Regions from separate parts of the Janthinobacterium sp. MP5059B genome, predicted to be linked through region 2. Evidence: predicted binding sites of a transcription regulator. Region 2 holds the regulator's gene; each other region holds the start of a gene.

Region 1 (5,252 bases), 140 kb from region 2:
CAAAGCCGACGAGGTCGCCCGCCCCATAGAAACCCACCAGGCAGCGCACCCACGGGAAGATGGCGATGTCGGCAATCGTGTACTGGCTACCCATGATCCAGTCGCGGCCCTGCAGGCGCTGCTCGAGCACGCCCAGCAGGCGCTTGGCCTCGCCGATATAGCGTTCCAGCGGCCGCTTGTCCTCGTAATCCTTGCCGGCGAATTTATGGAAGAAGCCCACCTGGCCAAACATGGGGCCGATACCGCCCATCTGGAACATCAGCCACTGTATCGTTTCATAGCGCAGGCCTGCGTCCTGGGGGATGAACTTGCCCGTCTTTTCGGCCAGGTACAGCAGGATGGCGCCCGACTCGAACAGGGCCAGCGGCTTGCCATCGGGACCGTCCGGGTCAAGGATGGCGGGAATCTTGTTGTTCGGATTGAGGGACAGGAAGGCGGGCGACAGCTGGTCATTCTGCTCGAAGCTGACCAGGTGCGGCTCGTACGCCAGGCCCAGTTCTTCCAGCAGGATCGAAACCTTGATGCCGTTCGGCGTGGGCAGCGAGTACAGCTGCAGGCGCTCGGGGTGCCGGGCAGGCCATTTTTGGGTGATGGGGAAGTCGGAAAGCTGTGTCATGGATATCCTTCATTTCAATTAAAGATGCGGCGCCGGGCAGCCAGTATAGCCAAGCATGGCAGTTTCAGCAGGACAACGCATTCAGCCAAACAAGCCATGCAAGAACCAGCGCGGCGCGGCATCTTCTCCGCTGCCGGCGATGCGTTCACGGTAAACCCAATAGTGGGCATGGTCGAGGCCTTCGGCGATGAAGTAATCGCGCGCTTGCGACTGGCCCCACCAGCCCGCTTCGATGCGCTCGGCAACAGACACCATTTTCAGGGGCGAGCCATAGAATGGCCGGTGCTCGCGCATCAGGAGGGCGATGGGCTGGGCCAGCAGCCAGCCGGGACGGGGCATGCCGGGCAAGCCGGGCGGCAAGTCCGGCACCGCGTTTCTGCCGCCGGCCTTGGCAGGCAGCGGCAGCCACTGGTTGGCCGCCTCGGGACGGTAATCGGCGCGCGGCGCGGCCTGCAAGACATTGTCCGTGCCCAGGCGCGCCACCAGCAATTCCATCAAGCGCTGGCGCTCTTGCGGCGTGCCGCCCGGCTCTGGAAACAGGGTGTCGCTGGGCGGCGCCATCGGCTGCACCTGCAGCGCTTCCAGCGTGAGGCCGATCACGGGCGCGTCCAGCACCAGCTGCGCCAGGCGTTCCTTGAGCAGGCGCACCAGGTGCTCGTCGCGCCAGACGGCCTCGCCAAGGGCCAGGTCGATGACGGTGGGCGCACGCGCCACCCGGCCCCGCTCGTGCGCCAGCAACAATTGGATGCGCTCGACGGCAAATTGCCGCGCGCACAGCCAGCCCGTCATTTGCTGCAGCAGCCGGCGCGCGCCGAACAGCAGCGCGTCGGCGTGCTCCACGCGGTCGAACAGTTCCAGGCTGGCGCGGAACGTGGGCGGCGCTTCGAGCCACAGGTACAGTTCCGTGCCGTGGCCATGCGCATCGTCGAGCATGTCGAGCAAGGCCCCGCCGCAGCGGCGCTGCAAGCCGGGCCGGGGCAAATGGCGCAACTGCCCCAGGGTGCGGCAGCCGATGCCGTCCAGCCATTCCAGCCAGGGGCGCGCGGGCGGCAGCAAGGCGCACGGCAGGCGGTCGAGGCGACGCACCAGGCTGGCCATGCTCAATGTCCGGCCCCGGCGCGTCGCGGCGCGCGCCAGCAGCCAGGCGCCGCGCGCCGTGGGGGCGCACGACAGCTGGGCCGTGTAGCCGAGCGCGCGCAAGCTGGCCGCGATTTGCCGGCACAGGGCGCGCACGCCGCCGAACAGGCGCAGGCTGGCGCCCGCATCGACGAGCAGGGTCGCTTCCTCGCCCTGCGCCACCAGCGGCGAATATTGCAGCAGCGCCAGCGCCACCGCTTGCAGCGCTTGCGCTTCCAGTTCGGGAGAGCGTTCGTGCAGGCGCGCCTGTGGTGCCAGCATCAGCGCGCCGGCGCGGCGCATGCCCGGCCGGATGCCGGCTGCCCGCGCCAGCGACGACACGGCCATCACTTGCTCCTGCTCCAGCACCACGCCGAGGCTGTCAACCGACCAGCGCGGGCAAAACACTTCGAGCGGGAGCCGGGGCAGGCACAGGCCGATCCAGAGTCGCATGGCGTAGCAGTAATGAAGGAGGTTGCAGGGGCAGGAACAGGGGCGCGTCGCGCTGCGGTCCCCGGCGCTTGATGAAGCCGATCTCGATGCCGCCGGCGGCCGGACGCACGGACAGGCGCAGCGGCGCCGGCGACGCATCCTGCGCGCCGTGCAGCGGGCGCAGCATGCAGAACAGGGTGTTTCCGGACTGCGCGGCCAGGTGCAGCCGGCGCAGGCTGTCGGCGCGCACATGCGGCTGCCAGAACAGCAAGGCGCCGCAACTACCGCTGCGCAAGATATTTTCCGCCGCCCACAAGGCATCCTTGCTGCTGGCGCTCTTTAACCACAGCAATTGCGACGGCGCCAGCCCCTGCGCGGCCAAGGCCAGCGCCTGCGGCGGATGGGGTGGTTGCAGCAGCACGATGGGCAAGCCCGGCAGCTGCGCCAGCGCGGGCGCCAGCAGCCGCAATTCGCCGCTGCCCGGCTGCTGCACCAGCAGATCGATGAGGCTGCCGCTGGGCCAGCCGCCGCCGGGCAACTGCGCGGACAGGGCGGCAAAGCCCGTATCCAGGCAGCGCGTGGCGCCCTGCCCCAGCTGCGATGCGCGCCACAGGGACGGGTGCAAGGCTTCCGGCGAGGCCATCAATTCGGAATGTTGCATAATTGAATATGAAGATAAATACTGTATGCATATACAGTACTATCCAGTCCCGCTTTTGGCAAGACTTATCTGCGCCGCAGCTCCCCGGGGCCGTCCCGCCACGTCCGAAAAACACCGTTTTTCACATCGATTGCTGTACCATAAGCACTCTCCTTACCGCTCGGCAATGCATCGGGCGGCTTCCTCCGTCCAAAGGAAACGCATTTGACCACCATCCAAATCATCAGCGCCATCGTCTTCGGGCTTGCGCTCATCCACACCTTCGCCGCCAAGTCGTTTGAAACCTTGTCGCGCCGCCACCCCCGCCATGCGGGCCTGCTGCATTTGCTGGGCGAAGTGGAAGTCGTGTTCGGCTTCTGGGCCTTCATCCTGATCATCATCATGGCCTTTGTCTCGGGCGGCGATGCGGCCATCGAGTATGCCGAGTCGCGCCATTACACGGAGCCGCTGTTCGTCTTTGTCGTCATGGTCGTGGCTGCCTCGCGCCCCGTGCTCGACGCCGTGCAGCGCCTGTTGAAAGGCGTGGCGCGCGTGATGCCGCTGCGCACGGAACTGGCCCTCGTCTGGCTGGGCCTGGCGCTTGTGCCCCTGACGGGTTCGTTGATCACGGAACCGGCCGCCATGACCCTGGCCGCGCTGATGCTGGCACCGCAAATCTTCCGCCCGGGCATCCCTGAATGGCTGAAATACGGCGCGCTGGGCGTGCTGTTCGTCAACGTTTCCATCGGCGGCACGCTCACCTCGTACGCGGCGCCGCCCGTGCTGATGGTGGCCACCACGTGGAACTGGGATAGCGCCTACATGGCCACCCACTTCGGCTGGAAGGCGGCCATCGCCGTCCTCGTCAACGCGACGGGCGTGAGCATTTTGCTGCGCAAATACCTGCACAGCAACACCTCCGACATCAAGCCGAAGGCCGGTGAAGTGGAAGCGCCAAAAGTGCCGCTGGCCGTCAGCCTGGTGCACATGATCGTGCTGGCCGGCGTCGTCGCCCTGGCGCACCATCCCGTGCTGTTCATCGGCCTGTTCCTGTTCTTCCTCGGCTTCGTGCAGGCGTATGAGCGCTATCAAAGCCCGCTGATCCTGAAAGAGGGTTTATTGGTCGGCTTCTTCCTCGGCGGCCTGGTGGTACTGGGCGGCATGCAGCAATGGTGGCTGCAGCCCATCGTTTCCAGCCTGAAACCGCTGGCCCTGTTCTTCGGCGCCCTGGGCTTGACGGCCATTACCGACAATGCGGCCCTCACTTACCTCGGTTCGCTGATCGTCGGCATGACGGACGAAGCGAAATACATGCTGATGGCCGGCGCCGTGGCCGGCGGCGGCCTGACCGTCATCGCCAATGCGCCGAACCCGGCCGGCGTGGCCCTGCTGCGCCGAGGCTTCAAGGATGAATCGATCGGCGCCGTCGGTTTGCTGGCCGGCGCCCTGCTGCCGACGGCCGTGGCGGGCCTGGCCTTCCTGGCCCTGTAAGCCTCATCACGGGGCGGCTGCCGGCCGCCCCTGCTGCCTTCAATTTCCCTCTTCAGTTTCCTTCATACACGAGGAAATGCAGCCGGTCATAGAACAGGCTGTAGGCATAGTCGAACGTGCCCACGCTGCGAAAACCCTTGTGCAGATACACTTGCAGCGCTTCGCTTTTTTCCCATACCGTCAAGGTGATGCGCGCACAGCCCTTGCGGCTGGCCAGGTCGCGGATTTCATGGAACATCTGCCGGAATAGGCCCTGCCCCCGGTATTTTTCGTCGATGGCCAGGCTGCTGACGAAACAGTCGTCGGTGCGCGCATGCGCGAGTACGAATGCGTCATAGGCATCGTCGAGCGCCTTCATGTCGTCCCGGTAATACGAGACGGCGCCGCAGGCCTGGAACTCGGCCATCGTGGCGGCCGTGAAGAAGCCGATGAAACGCCCGTCTTCGTCGTGCAGGCCGTGGATGTGCTGCAGATACGGGTCGATATTCTGCCGCCGCTGCAATTCGACGAACTGCAGATTGAGTTTATTGCCGAACGAACAGTATTCGAGATAGCTGGTGGCAAACAGCAGTTTCGCCATGCGGTTCTTCGTCTCATCGCCCAGCAGTTCACCTGGCACCAGCTTGAGCGGCGCATGCGACAGTAGGCCCGCCTGCGTCTCGTCGCCGGACGGGACGGCATCGCTGGCGGCCGGCATGCGGCTGCCGTGGCGGCCCACGGTCGGGCGCCAGAAATCGCCAGCGGCAATATGCCGCGAACGGTGGGCCAGCAGGTAGCGGCAAAAGACGCCATTCACGCGATCGAGCTGCGGGTCGTCCGACAGCACCGAGTAATAGTGAAAATGGTCGATGTCCGCCCGCAGCTGGGCCGCATACGCCATGCGCGGCACTTCCTCGATATCGAACACATCGACGATGTCGGGCAGGCTCAAAGGATCGTCGAGTTGCCAGCCGATTT
Region 2 (5,252 bases):
CCGTGGCGCAGATCGCCGGCGTGGGCTTGCTGGCCTTCCGCGATCCGCACGGCATCCGCCCGCTGTGCCTGGGCATCAATGAAACGGAGCAAGGTCCGGAATACCTGATCGCTTCCGAATCCGTGGCCCTGGAAGGCATGGGCTTCCGCTTCGTGCGCGACATCGGTCCCGGCGAAGCCGTCTTCATCGATGCTGACAAGCAATTGCACAGCGCCCAATGCGCCGACAATGCCAGCCTGAACCCGTGCGTGTTCGAATTCGTCTACCTGGCCCGTCCTGACTCCGTCATCGACGGTGCCTCCGTGTACGCCACGCGCCTGAAAATGGGCGAGTACCTGGCCGAGAAGATCCGCGCCGAATTGCCAGGCGTGCATATCGACGTGGTCATGCCGATTCCCGATTCCTCGCGTCCGGCCGCCATCCAGCTGGCCATGGCGCTGAACATCGAGTACCGCGAAGGCTTCATCAAGAACCGCTATATCGGCCGTACCTTCATCATGCCGGGCCAGGCGGCGCGCAAGAAATCCGTGCGCCAGAAGCTCAACGCGATCCCGTCCGAATTCAAGGACAAGGTCGTGCTGCTGGTCGACGATTCCATCGTGCGCGGTACCACCAGCCGTGAAATCGTGCAGATGGCGCGCGAAGCGGGCGCGACGAAAGTCATCTTCGCCTCGGCTGCGCCTCCGGTGATCTACCCGAACGTGTACGGCATCGACATGCCGACGCGCGACGAACTGATCGCCTATGGCCGCACGACGGAAGAAGTGTGCCGCGAAATCACGGCCGACTACCTGGTGTACCAGGATATCGGCGCGCTCAAGCAGGCCATCGCCGATGTCAACCCGGCCCTGACCAACTTCGAAGCGTCGTGCTTCGATGGCGTGTACGTGACGGGCGACGTGTCGCAGGAATACCTGGACCGCCTGGAGTATGCGCGCCACCATCCGAAGGCGGCAGCGCCCGAAGATACGCCGCGTTCCCAGCTGAACCTGAACCTGGCGACAACAGAAGCGTAATTATCTTGCCCGGCTAGCGCCGGGCTTTTTTTGCTCCGCGATCATGAACGATAAAAAAAACTACGGCTTTACCACCACCATCCTGCATAACGACCGCCGCAAGGGCATCGAGCACGGTTCCCTGCACAAGCCCGTGCATACTTCCGTTGCCTTCGGCTACGGCGATGCGCGCCAGCTCGCTTCCGTGTTCCAGGGCAAGGAGCCCGGCTTCCGCTACGGCCGCCAGGGCAATCCGACCGTCTCCGCGCTGGAAGACAAGGTCAACAAGATGGAAGACGGCGTCGCCACGCTGTGCTTCGCCACCGGCATGGGCGCCATCGGCGCCGTGGTGCAGGCGCTCTTGCGCGCCGGCGACCATGTCGTGTCGTCGGCCTTTTTGTTTGGCAACACCAACAGCCTGTGGCAAACGGTGACGGGGCAGGGCGTCGCCGTGTCGTTCGTCGACGCCACGGACGTGGCCAATGTGGCCGCCGCCATCACGCCGCAAACGCGCATCGTGTTTGTCGAAACCATCGCCAATCCGCGCACGCAGATCGCCGACCTGGCGAAGATCGGCGCGTTGTGCAAGGAACGCGGCATTTTGTACATCGTCGACAACACCATGACGACGCCCTACCTGTTCCGCCCGAAAGCCGTGGGCGCGGGTCTGGTGGTCAATGCGCTGACAAAATCCATCGGCGGCCACGGCAATGCCCTGGGCGGCAGCTTGACGGACACGGGCGTGTTCGACTGGACGCAGTATCCGAACATTTTCGACAATTACAAGAAGGCGGCGCCGGCGCAGTGGGGCATCGCGCAAATCCGCGCCAAGGCCTTGCGCGATTTCGGCGCATCCCTGGGTCCGGAGGCGGCGCACCATATCGCCGTCGGCGCGGAAACCATGGCCTTGCGCATGGACCGCACCTGCTCGAACGCCCTGGCGCTGGCCACCATGCTGGCCGCCGACCCGCGGGTAGCGGCCGTGCATTACCCGGGCCTGGCCTCGCATCCGCAGCACGCGCTGGCGACGGATTTGTTCCGCAGCTATGGCTCGCTGTTCAGCTTCGAGCTGAAGGATGGCATCGATTGCTTCGATTTCCTCAATCGTCTCAATCTTGCCATTCCAGCGAGCAATCTCGGCGACACCCGCACCCTGGTCATTCCCGTCGCCCACACGATCTTTTACGAGATGGGCGCCGAGCGCCGCGCCAGCATGGGCATCGCCGAATCCCTGATCCGCGTCTCCGTCGGTATCGAGGATGAGGCGGACTTGCTCGAGGATTTCCGTAGCGCCCTGGATGCATAAAACGCCTGGGAAATAAAAAAGGGCCGCAACAGTCATGCTGTTGCGGCCCTTTTTACATGCGGTGGTTCAATGCCAGCTGCGCATCAAGCCTACCGCCAAACCTTCCAGGGCGAATTCATCTTCCGGCGATACGGTAATGACCTTGAAGTCGGGGTTTTCCGGCAGCAATTCGATGACGGAACCCGTTTTCTTGTAGCGCTTGACGGTGACTTCGTCGCCGATGCGGGCGACGACGATCTGGCCATTCTTGGCGCTATCGACCTTCTTGACGGCCAGTAAATCGCCATCCATGATGCCGGCGTCGCGCATGGACCAGCCGCGCACCTTCAGCAGGAAGTCGGGCTTGGCAGAAAACAGGGCGGGGTCCACGTTGTAGCTCGCTTCCAGGTTTTCCTGCGCCAGGATGGGCGAGCCTGCCGCCACCCGGCCGATCAGGGGCAGCGACATCAGCAGCGCTGCCGGCAGTTTCGATGGCAGGGCTTCAGCGGCTGCGCCGATCAGGCGGATGCCGCGCGAGGTGCCGGGAGAAATCTCGATCGCGCCCTTGCGGGCCAGGGCCTGCAAATGCTCTTCGGCCGCGTTGGCCGATTTGAAACCCAGTTCATTGGCGATTTCGGCACGGGTGGGAGGAAAGCCCGTGTTTTCAATCGCGTCCTTGATCAGGTTCAGGATTTGTTCTTGTCGTGCTGTCAGCTTGATCATGAGCGGTGGGTGCATACTAAAATGCTGTCTATATGAACAGTCTGTATTTTTGTACAGTATCGCCCACTATGCAAGGGGATTTCCGTGTTTTAGGCGAATTTCGCAAGAAATACTTGTCCAGGGGCGGAAAGCACGGCGGCGCGCGGGCTTTTCGGGCGCTTGTGGAAGGAATGATTGAAACGTTTGCAAAAGGCGGTTATAATCTTCGGCTGACCTTCCCACACCCGTCTTGACGCCGGGGTGGGCGATTATCAATCCGACCTGAAGGAGTTTGCATGCGTCATTATGAAATAGTCTTTATCGTCCATCCGGACCAAAGCGAGCAAGTGCCCGCGATGATCGAACGCTACAAAGCCAGCGTAACCACCCGCGGCGGTTCGGTTCACCGCGTGGAAGATTGGGGCCGCCGTCAAATGGCTTACTCGATCCAAAAGCTGCCTAAAGCACACTACATCTGCCTGAACATCGAATGCGACAACGAGACCCTGGTCGAGTTGGAAACAGCATTCAAATTCAATGATGCCGTGTTGCGTCACCTGACCGTTAAAATGAAGAAAGCTGAAACAGCTCCTTCGCCGATGATGAAATCGGTACAACGCGAAGACGCGGCCAAAAGCCACCGCACCGAAGCACCAGCAGCCGCTCCAGCCGCAGCAGCAGCTTAATTCTTGACCAGGATCGTGCGCTGAACCAGCTACAAGTAACCGCCATCATTGCCGAGCGCGAAATATTGCGCTATACCCCGGCAGGGCTGCCGATTGTGAATGCAGTATTGCAACACAGTTCGCAGCAGATGGAAGCAGGGATTGCCCGTTTGACCGAGTTTGATGTTGCCGCGCTAGCCGCTGGCGAAATTTCAGGCAGGTTCAGTCAGGCAAGCTTGGGCGGGGTATATCAGTTCACGGGTTTCCTGGCCAGGAAGAGCCGCAACAGCAAGAGTTTGGTGTTTCACATCATTGATTTTAGTGCAGTCAATTCTGACTAGCGCATTTTAGATACAGGAGCCTGACATGGCATTCGGTAAAAAGTTCGACAAAAATAAGCTCAAGCTTAAAGAAAAACGCAAACAGCAAAACCCGTTGTTCAAACGCAAGAAGTTCTGCCGCTTCACCGCAGCTCACGTTGAGCAAGTCGACTACAAAGACGTCGACACGCTGAAAGACTTCGTCCAAGAAAACGGCAAGATCATGCCAGCACGCCTGACCGGTACCAAAGCGCACTACCAGCGCCAAGTTGACACCGCAATCAAGCGCGCTCGCTTCCTCGCGCTGCTGCCATACACCGATCTGCACCACGCTTAATCGGTCAGATATTCCTGGAGAAGAACTATGCAAATCATTCTGTTAGAAAAAGTTGTTAACGTCGGTAACCTCGGCGAAGTCGTCAAAGTCAAAGACGGTTACGCACGTAACTTCCTGATCCCGCAACGCCTGGCACGTCGTGCTACGGCAACCGCTGTGGCTGAATTCGAAGTCAAGCGCGCCGAGCTGGAAAAAGCTGCTGCCGCCAAACTGGCCGCATCGCAAGCCCAGGGCGAAAAACTGAGCGGCCTGACCGTTCAAGTTGCTCAAAAAGCTGGTGTTGATGGCCGTCTGTTCGGTTCCGTCACCAACTTCGACATCGCTGAAGCGCTGACCAAGCAAGGTTTTGCTGTTGAAAAAGCACAAATCCGCATGCCTACCGGCCCGCTGAAGATCGTTGGCGAGCACAACGTTTCGGTTGCTCTGCACACCGACGTGGTCGTGGAAGTTGTTATCGCTGTCGTACCAGACGCGAACGCGTAATCGTCTGCGGGCCTGGCCCGCAAGCGCTGCCGCACTATGAAAAGCCGGGTTCGCCCGGCTTTTTTGTGGCCTTTTTTTCGCTCAATTTCAGCCCTTTATTTTTGCCAGCACGCCGAAGCGGGTATAATTCGCGCCATGAACGCCCCCTCTGATCCGCAACTGGATTCCCTCCGTATTCCGCCGCATTCGATCGAAGCAGAACAATCCGTTATCGGTGGTCTGCTGCGCGACAATGCCGCGTATGACCGCATCGCCGACTTCATGCATGCGGAGGATTTCTATCGCTATGACCATCGCATCATCTTCGAGCAAATCGTCAAGATGGTTAACGCTTCCAAGCCAGCCGATGTCATTACTGTTTTTGAAACCCTGACCCAGCTCGGCAAGGCCGATGATGTGGGCGGACTCGCTTACCTGAACGCCATGGCGCAAAACACGCCATCGGCCGCGAACATCCGGCGCTAC
Region 3 (5,252 bases), on a different contig from region 2:
TCAGGTAAATACTGTCGCGTGCCATGCCCGCTTCCTGCAGCGCCTGGTCCAGCAGCGCGCCGGCCGGGCCCACGAACGGCAAGCCTGCCAGGTCTTCCTGGTCGCCCGGCTGCTCACCCACCAGCATGATGCGCGCCTGAGAAGGCCCCGTGCCGGGCACGGCTTGCGTGGCGTGCTGCCACAGCGCGCAGCGGCGGCATTGGTCCAGGGTGGTGGGCAGGTCGCGCGGGGGCTGGGCGCGCTCGGCGGAGACCGGGATCATGGTCGCGCCGCTGCGCTGGCCCACGCTGGCCGTCTGGCCCGTGCGCCGTTCGCCGTTGGCGGCGCCGCTGAGCATGGCGGGCACGATGGCGCCTTCCGGCAAATTCTTCCAGAAACGCGAGGGGATATGGCTGCGCAGCAGGCCGGCATTGACGCGCGCGGGATTGAAGATGCTGCGGTAGTAAGTCAGCCACAGGGCTTCGCCCGCATCGTCGATATCGGCCGCGCCGCGCAGCAGGGCCGGTCCCGCGTGCAAGGTCGTGCCATCCCACAGCATGCTGGCGGTCGGCGTGGCGATCATCCAGCTGTTGGCTCCCATGCGGCGGGCGAAGTGGCGCGCCACCTGCGGCAGCACGTCGTGCGTGGGCTCGAACCAGGCCACGAAGCGGGGCGCGCCCTCGCTTTCCGCCCGCTCGCGGAAGCGCACATACGCATGCATGTCGTGCTCTTCGCGGTGCACGGCCTTGGCCATGGCATGCAGGCGCGCGCCGTCCGCGTCGGCCGGCGACATCACGTCATGCTGGCCCAGCTGCCAGCGCCAGAGCACCTGGTACAGGAATGCCCAGCGGTCATGCACGTTGAAACAGGCGGCGCTTTCCAGCAATTCCACCAGGGAACGGGGCAGGCGCAGCAGTGGCGCGCTGGTATCCGTCGCATCTGGCGTCGAGGAAAACAGGTCGCCATCACCAGGCTGTGACTGCCAGGCAACGTCGGCAGGTGGCACGCCGCGCGCGATCAGTTCGCGCGCGGCCGCGCGCCACTCGTCGAACGATTGGGCCAGCCGCACCACCGTACTCATGCGGCCTGCAGCTCAGGCCACAAATTCATCTGCTGCGGCGCTTCCGCCATGGCGCGGCGCAGGTGTTCCGAGGCGGTGGTGTCGCGCGCGGGAAAGTAGTCGGCCGTGATGATGAAGGGGGCGATTTTCTTCATGCTGCAGCGCAGGCGCGACAGGTCAGCGTAGCGCACTTGCCGCAACTGGCGCAGGTCGACGATGCGCTGCGCGTTGCGCAGGCCGATGCCGGGCACGCGGGCGATCATGTGCTGCGCCGCGCGGTTCAAGTCCAGCGGAAAATGTTCGCGGTGCGCCAGCGCCCACGCCAGTTTCGGATCGATATCGAGCGCCAGGTTGCCGCCCGTGGCGGGCAGCAGTTCGCTGGCCTGGAAACCATAGCTGCGCAGTAAAAAGTCGGCCTGGTACAGCCGGTGTTCGCGCAGCATGGGCGGCGGCGCCAGCGGCACGCTTTTCGGGCTGTCGGGGATGGGACTGAACGCCGAGTAGTACACGCGCTTGAGCTTGTAGCTGCCGTACAGGGTCTCGGCCGTGGAGAGGATTTGCTGGTCGTCGCTGGCGTCGGCGCCGACGATCATTTGCGTGCTTTGCCCGGCCGGCGCGAAACGCGGCGCGCGCGGTTCTTCCGCTTTCTCATCGAGCTTGCGGCGGATGGCGCCCATGGCCAGCTTAATCGTATGCACGCTTTTTTCTGGCGCCAGCTTTTGCACGCTGTCCTGCGTCGGCAGTTCGATATTCACGCTGAGCCGGTCGGCATAGCGGCCCGCCTGCGCGATCAGGGCGGGATCGGCGTCGGGGATGGTCTTCAGATGGATATAGCCGCGGAACTGGTGCACCTCGCGCAACTCGCGCGCCACCTGCACCAGCTGCTCCATCGTATAGTCGGCCGACTGGATGATGCCGGAACTGAGGAACAGGCCGTCGATATAGTTGCGCAGGTAAAAGTCGGCCGTCAGCTTGACCACCTCGGCCACCGTAAACCGCGCGCGCGGCACGTTCGAGCTGCGACGGTTGACGCAGTACTGGCAATCGTACAGGCAGTAATTCGTCAGCAGGATCTTGAGCAGCGAGACGCAGCGCCCGTCCGGCGTATAGCTGTGGCAAATGCCCATGCCCGAGGTGGCGCCAAAGCCGTCCTTGCCGATGGAATCGCGTTTGGGCGCGCCGCTGCTGGCGCAGGACGCGTCGTACTTGGCCGCATCGGCCAGGATTTCCAGCTTGTCCGTCAATTCCATGGCTCACCCCGATATACTGTGTTTATATACAGTATATCAGGAATGTGCAGCGACATTGCCTGCAAAGGGCCGTGTCTTTTGAATATGGAAGAATGGCCTGAAAACGGTAAGGACATTACGTATAAGCAATGAAATATAGTGCTAACATGTCAATGTTAGCTGGCGTTTCATTCTTTGAGACGCTTAGCCAAAAATACCTCCGATTCACTCTCATGTTCAGCCTATTCCAGAAAAAACTCGTTTTAGTATTCCTCATCCTCTTCTTCCAGAGTCCGTTTGCACAAAGCTACACCATGCCCACGATCACCGTTACCGCCGAGCGGGAACGGCAGGCCTATGAAGACTGCGTTGCCATGAGCGGTGTATTTTGCCGCTGGCCCGGCGACATGTTCGACCTCTACAACCGTCCTTCGCGCGGTGCCGGCACGCCAGGCCCCGCCAATACCGATGCCGCGCCATCGAATGCCAATACGAATATCAATCGCTGCGGTGCCATGACGGCGCATCCGGTGGTCATTGCCACCGGCGAGAAGATCAAGCCTGAGGTGGATTTCCAGTCCTTGGGCCTGTACGGCCTGGGGCTGAAGCGAACCTATCGCAGCAAGCATGCGGTCGGCACCCTGTTCGGACCACAGTGGCTGTCCAACGTGGATGTGCCCAGGTTGAATGAACCGAATTGCGGCAATACGGGAACGGGGCGATGCATACCCCGTTCCGTGACGGTGACCGATCCCACCGGCAGCACGACCAATTATCAATTTGTCGGGGAAAACGAGTTCCCCTCCACCTTGGACCCGAAAGCCGGTTCTTACTTATACCTGTCAGGAAAATCGGCGCGCAGGGGAGAAATGGTCTACACGCCGGGAATGGGATGGGTCCTGTGGGCCAATGGCAATACGTATACCTATAATAAAGTGGGTGCCATCGTCTCCATCATGGAAGGTGCTAGCGCGCAACTCAATTTCCAGTACGGCGCCAATCCCAACCAGCTTGCCAGTGTCAGCAACAGCAGCGGCCAGCTGATCCAGTTCACCTGGGGCGGCAATGGCAAGGTGAGCCGCGTGCGTGATCCGGCGGGCAATGATTGGAATTATGAATACCATGCCAGCGGCATGCTCGCCAAGGTCACGGCGCCAGCCAGCCAGGAGGTACGCGAGTATCACTACGAGACGGCCAATCCCGTTTTGTTGACGGGGATCAGCATCAATGGGCAGCGCCATGGCCGCTATGCGTATTTCGCCGATGGCCGGGTCAGCGAGAGCGGCCTCGAGGGTGGAGAGGAGCGCGAGACGTTCGTCTATGGCGCCAATCAAACGACGGTGACCGATGCGCGTCAACAAGCGACCACCCACAAGTTTGCCCTGATCGGTGGCGAGCTGAAGCCGACATCGGTTTCCCGCGCCGGCACGGCGACGTGCGCCGCGGCGGCCGCCAGCACCGCGTATGACGCCAACGGCTACGTCGACTATACGCTGGACTGGAATGGCAACAAGACGGACTACAGCTATGACGCCGGCGGCCGCCTGCTGAGCCAGACGACGGCGGCAGGCACGGGCGCGGCGCAGACGGTCGTGCATAGCTGGAATGGGAATGAAATTGAGAAGACCGAATACCGCAATGCGGGCAACGTAGCCTACTTGCGCGTCAGCTATACCTACTACCATGCGTGGGCCCCGTCGGGAAAGCTCGAGAGCGAAACCTGGGATGATCTGAAGACCGGCAAGCAAAAGAAATTCGTGCACACGTACACGTTTTATCCGAACAGCACCATGTCGAGCTGGACAGTATCGCGCAGCCTGCCTGGTGGCGCCGCAGTCACGCGCTATGACTACGACACGCGCGGCAACCTGACTGGCATGACGAATCCGCTGGGCCACCAGCAAGCGTGGGCAGGCCATGACGGCATGGGGCGCCCATCGAGCTATACCGACAGCAATGGTGTCGCCAGTACCTATGCTTACGATGACATGGGCCGCCTACTGGCAACGACGCTCAATGGCAGCCAGACGACGCATCTTGCCTATCATGCGGGCGACCTGGTGCGTTCCATCAGTTATCCAGACGGCAGCATGACGCAGTATCAATACACTGCCGGCGGCCGGGTCGAATATGTCGGCAATGCGCTGGGGGAATTCACGCATATTGCGGTGAATGTTCCCGACAACAGCGTGCGTGTGAGTTCTGCCCTGCATCATGCGGAGGTGAGTGCTGGCGTGCCAGTCCCGGTTGCTGCCGGTGAGATGAGCGCCACGATGGAAATGGATTCCTTGGGCCGTCCGTATAGTGAGCTCGGTAATAATAGTCAGCGTCTCGACAAACGATACGATCACAATGGCAATCTCGTGAGCGTTACCGATGCGGCTGGCCGCTCGACCTCATATGCGTATGACGCCGCGAATCGTCTCGTCAAGATGACCGCGGCCGATGGCGGGGTAACCGTAAGGGGCTATGATGCCGAAGGCAGGCTGGCATCGGTGACTGATCCGCGCCCCTTGCAAACGCGTTATACCTATAATGGTTTTGGGCAGGTGACCAGCATCGTCAGTCCAGATACGGGTACCGCCACATATGGCTATGACCCTGCGGGCCGGTTGGAAAGTGAAACACGTTCCGATGGCAGAGTTACCCGCTACACCCTGGATAGTCTGGATCGTCAAATATCACGCAGTAATAGTGGTGAAACCGAGAAATTTACCTATGACGAGGGACGGTTTGGCAAGGGGCGCCTGACTGGTTTCACGGATCTTACGGGGTACACCGGCTACGCCTACAACGCATCTGGGCAGCTCACTGTACAAGTCAATAATATATACGGCACCAGCTATACGACTGTCTGGGACTATGATGCCGCTGGTCGCCTGGAGGGCATCCATTACCCATCGGGCACGCGTACCTTTTATTCGTACGATGCTTATGGCCGCGTGAGTGAACTGTTGACGAATGCGACCGGTGTGTGGACGAAA

The links. The regulator LexA, encoded in region 2, represses DNA repair genes until DNA is damaged. The targets are predictions, from matches to a motif close to ACTGTATNNNNATACAGT.
Region 1: a site for LexA is predicted at 2,846-2,863, ahead of imuA (translesion DNA synthesis-associated protein ImuA). Genes of this name have one in related genera too.
Region 3: a site for LexA is predicted at 2,305-2,322, ahead of JAB1_RS02270 (putative DNA modification/repair radical SAM protein). Genes of this name have one in related genera too.

Annotation. Positions count from the first base shown of each region.
Region 1 covers NZ_LRHX01000016.1:150,427-155,678, forward strand. Annotated here, with positions in the region: gene JAB1_RS17735 (glutathione S-transferase N-terminal domain-containing protein) at 1-616, opposite strand, end outside; gene JAB1_RS17740 (DNA polymerase Y family protein) at 698-2,185, opposite strand; gene imuA (translesion DNA synthesis-associated protein ImuA) at 2,115-2,825, opposite strand; gene JAB1_RS17750 (putative Na+/H+ antiporter) at 3,030-4,295, shown strand; gene JAB1_RS17755 (GNAT family N-acetyltransferase) at 4,348-5,252, opposite strand, start outside.
Region 2 covers NZ_LRHX01000016.1:14,798-20,049, reverse strand. Annotated here, with positions in the region: gene purF (amidophosphoribosyltransferase) at 1-1,016, shown strand, start outside; gene JAB1_RS17200 (cystathionine gamma-synthase family protein) at 1,060-2,301, shown strand; gene lexA (transcriptional repressor LexA) at 2,368-3,003, opposite strand; gene rpsF (30S ribosomal protein S6) at 3,279-3,668, shown strand; gene priB (primosomal replication protein N) at 3,689-3,988, shown strand; gene rpsR (30S ribosomal protein S18) at 4,014-4,304, shown strand; gene rplI (50S ribosomal protein L9) at 4,332-4,787, shown strand; gene JAB1_RS17170 (replicative DNA helicase) at 4,923-5,252, shown strand, end outside.
Region 3 covers NZ_LRHX01000003.1:73,106-78,357, reverse strand. Annotated here, with positions in the region: gene JAB1_RS02275 (UdgX family uracil-DNA binding protein) at 1-1,060, opposite strand, end outside; gene JAB1_RS02270 (putative DNA modification/repair radical SAM protein) at 1,057-2,289, opposite strand; gene JAB1_RS02265 (RHS repeat-associated core domain-containing protein) at 2,502-5,252, shown strand, end outside.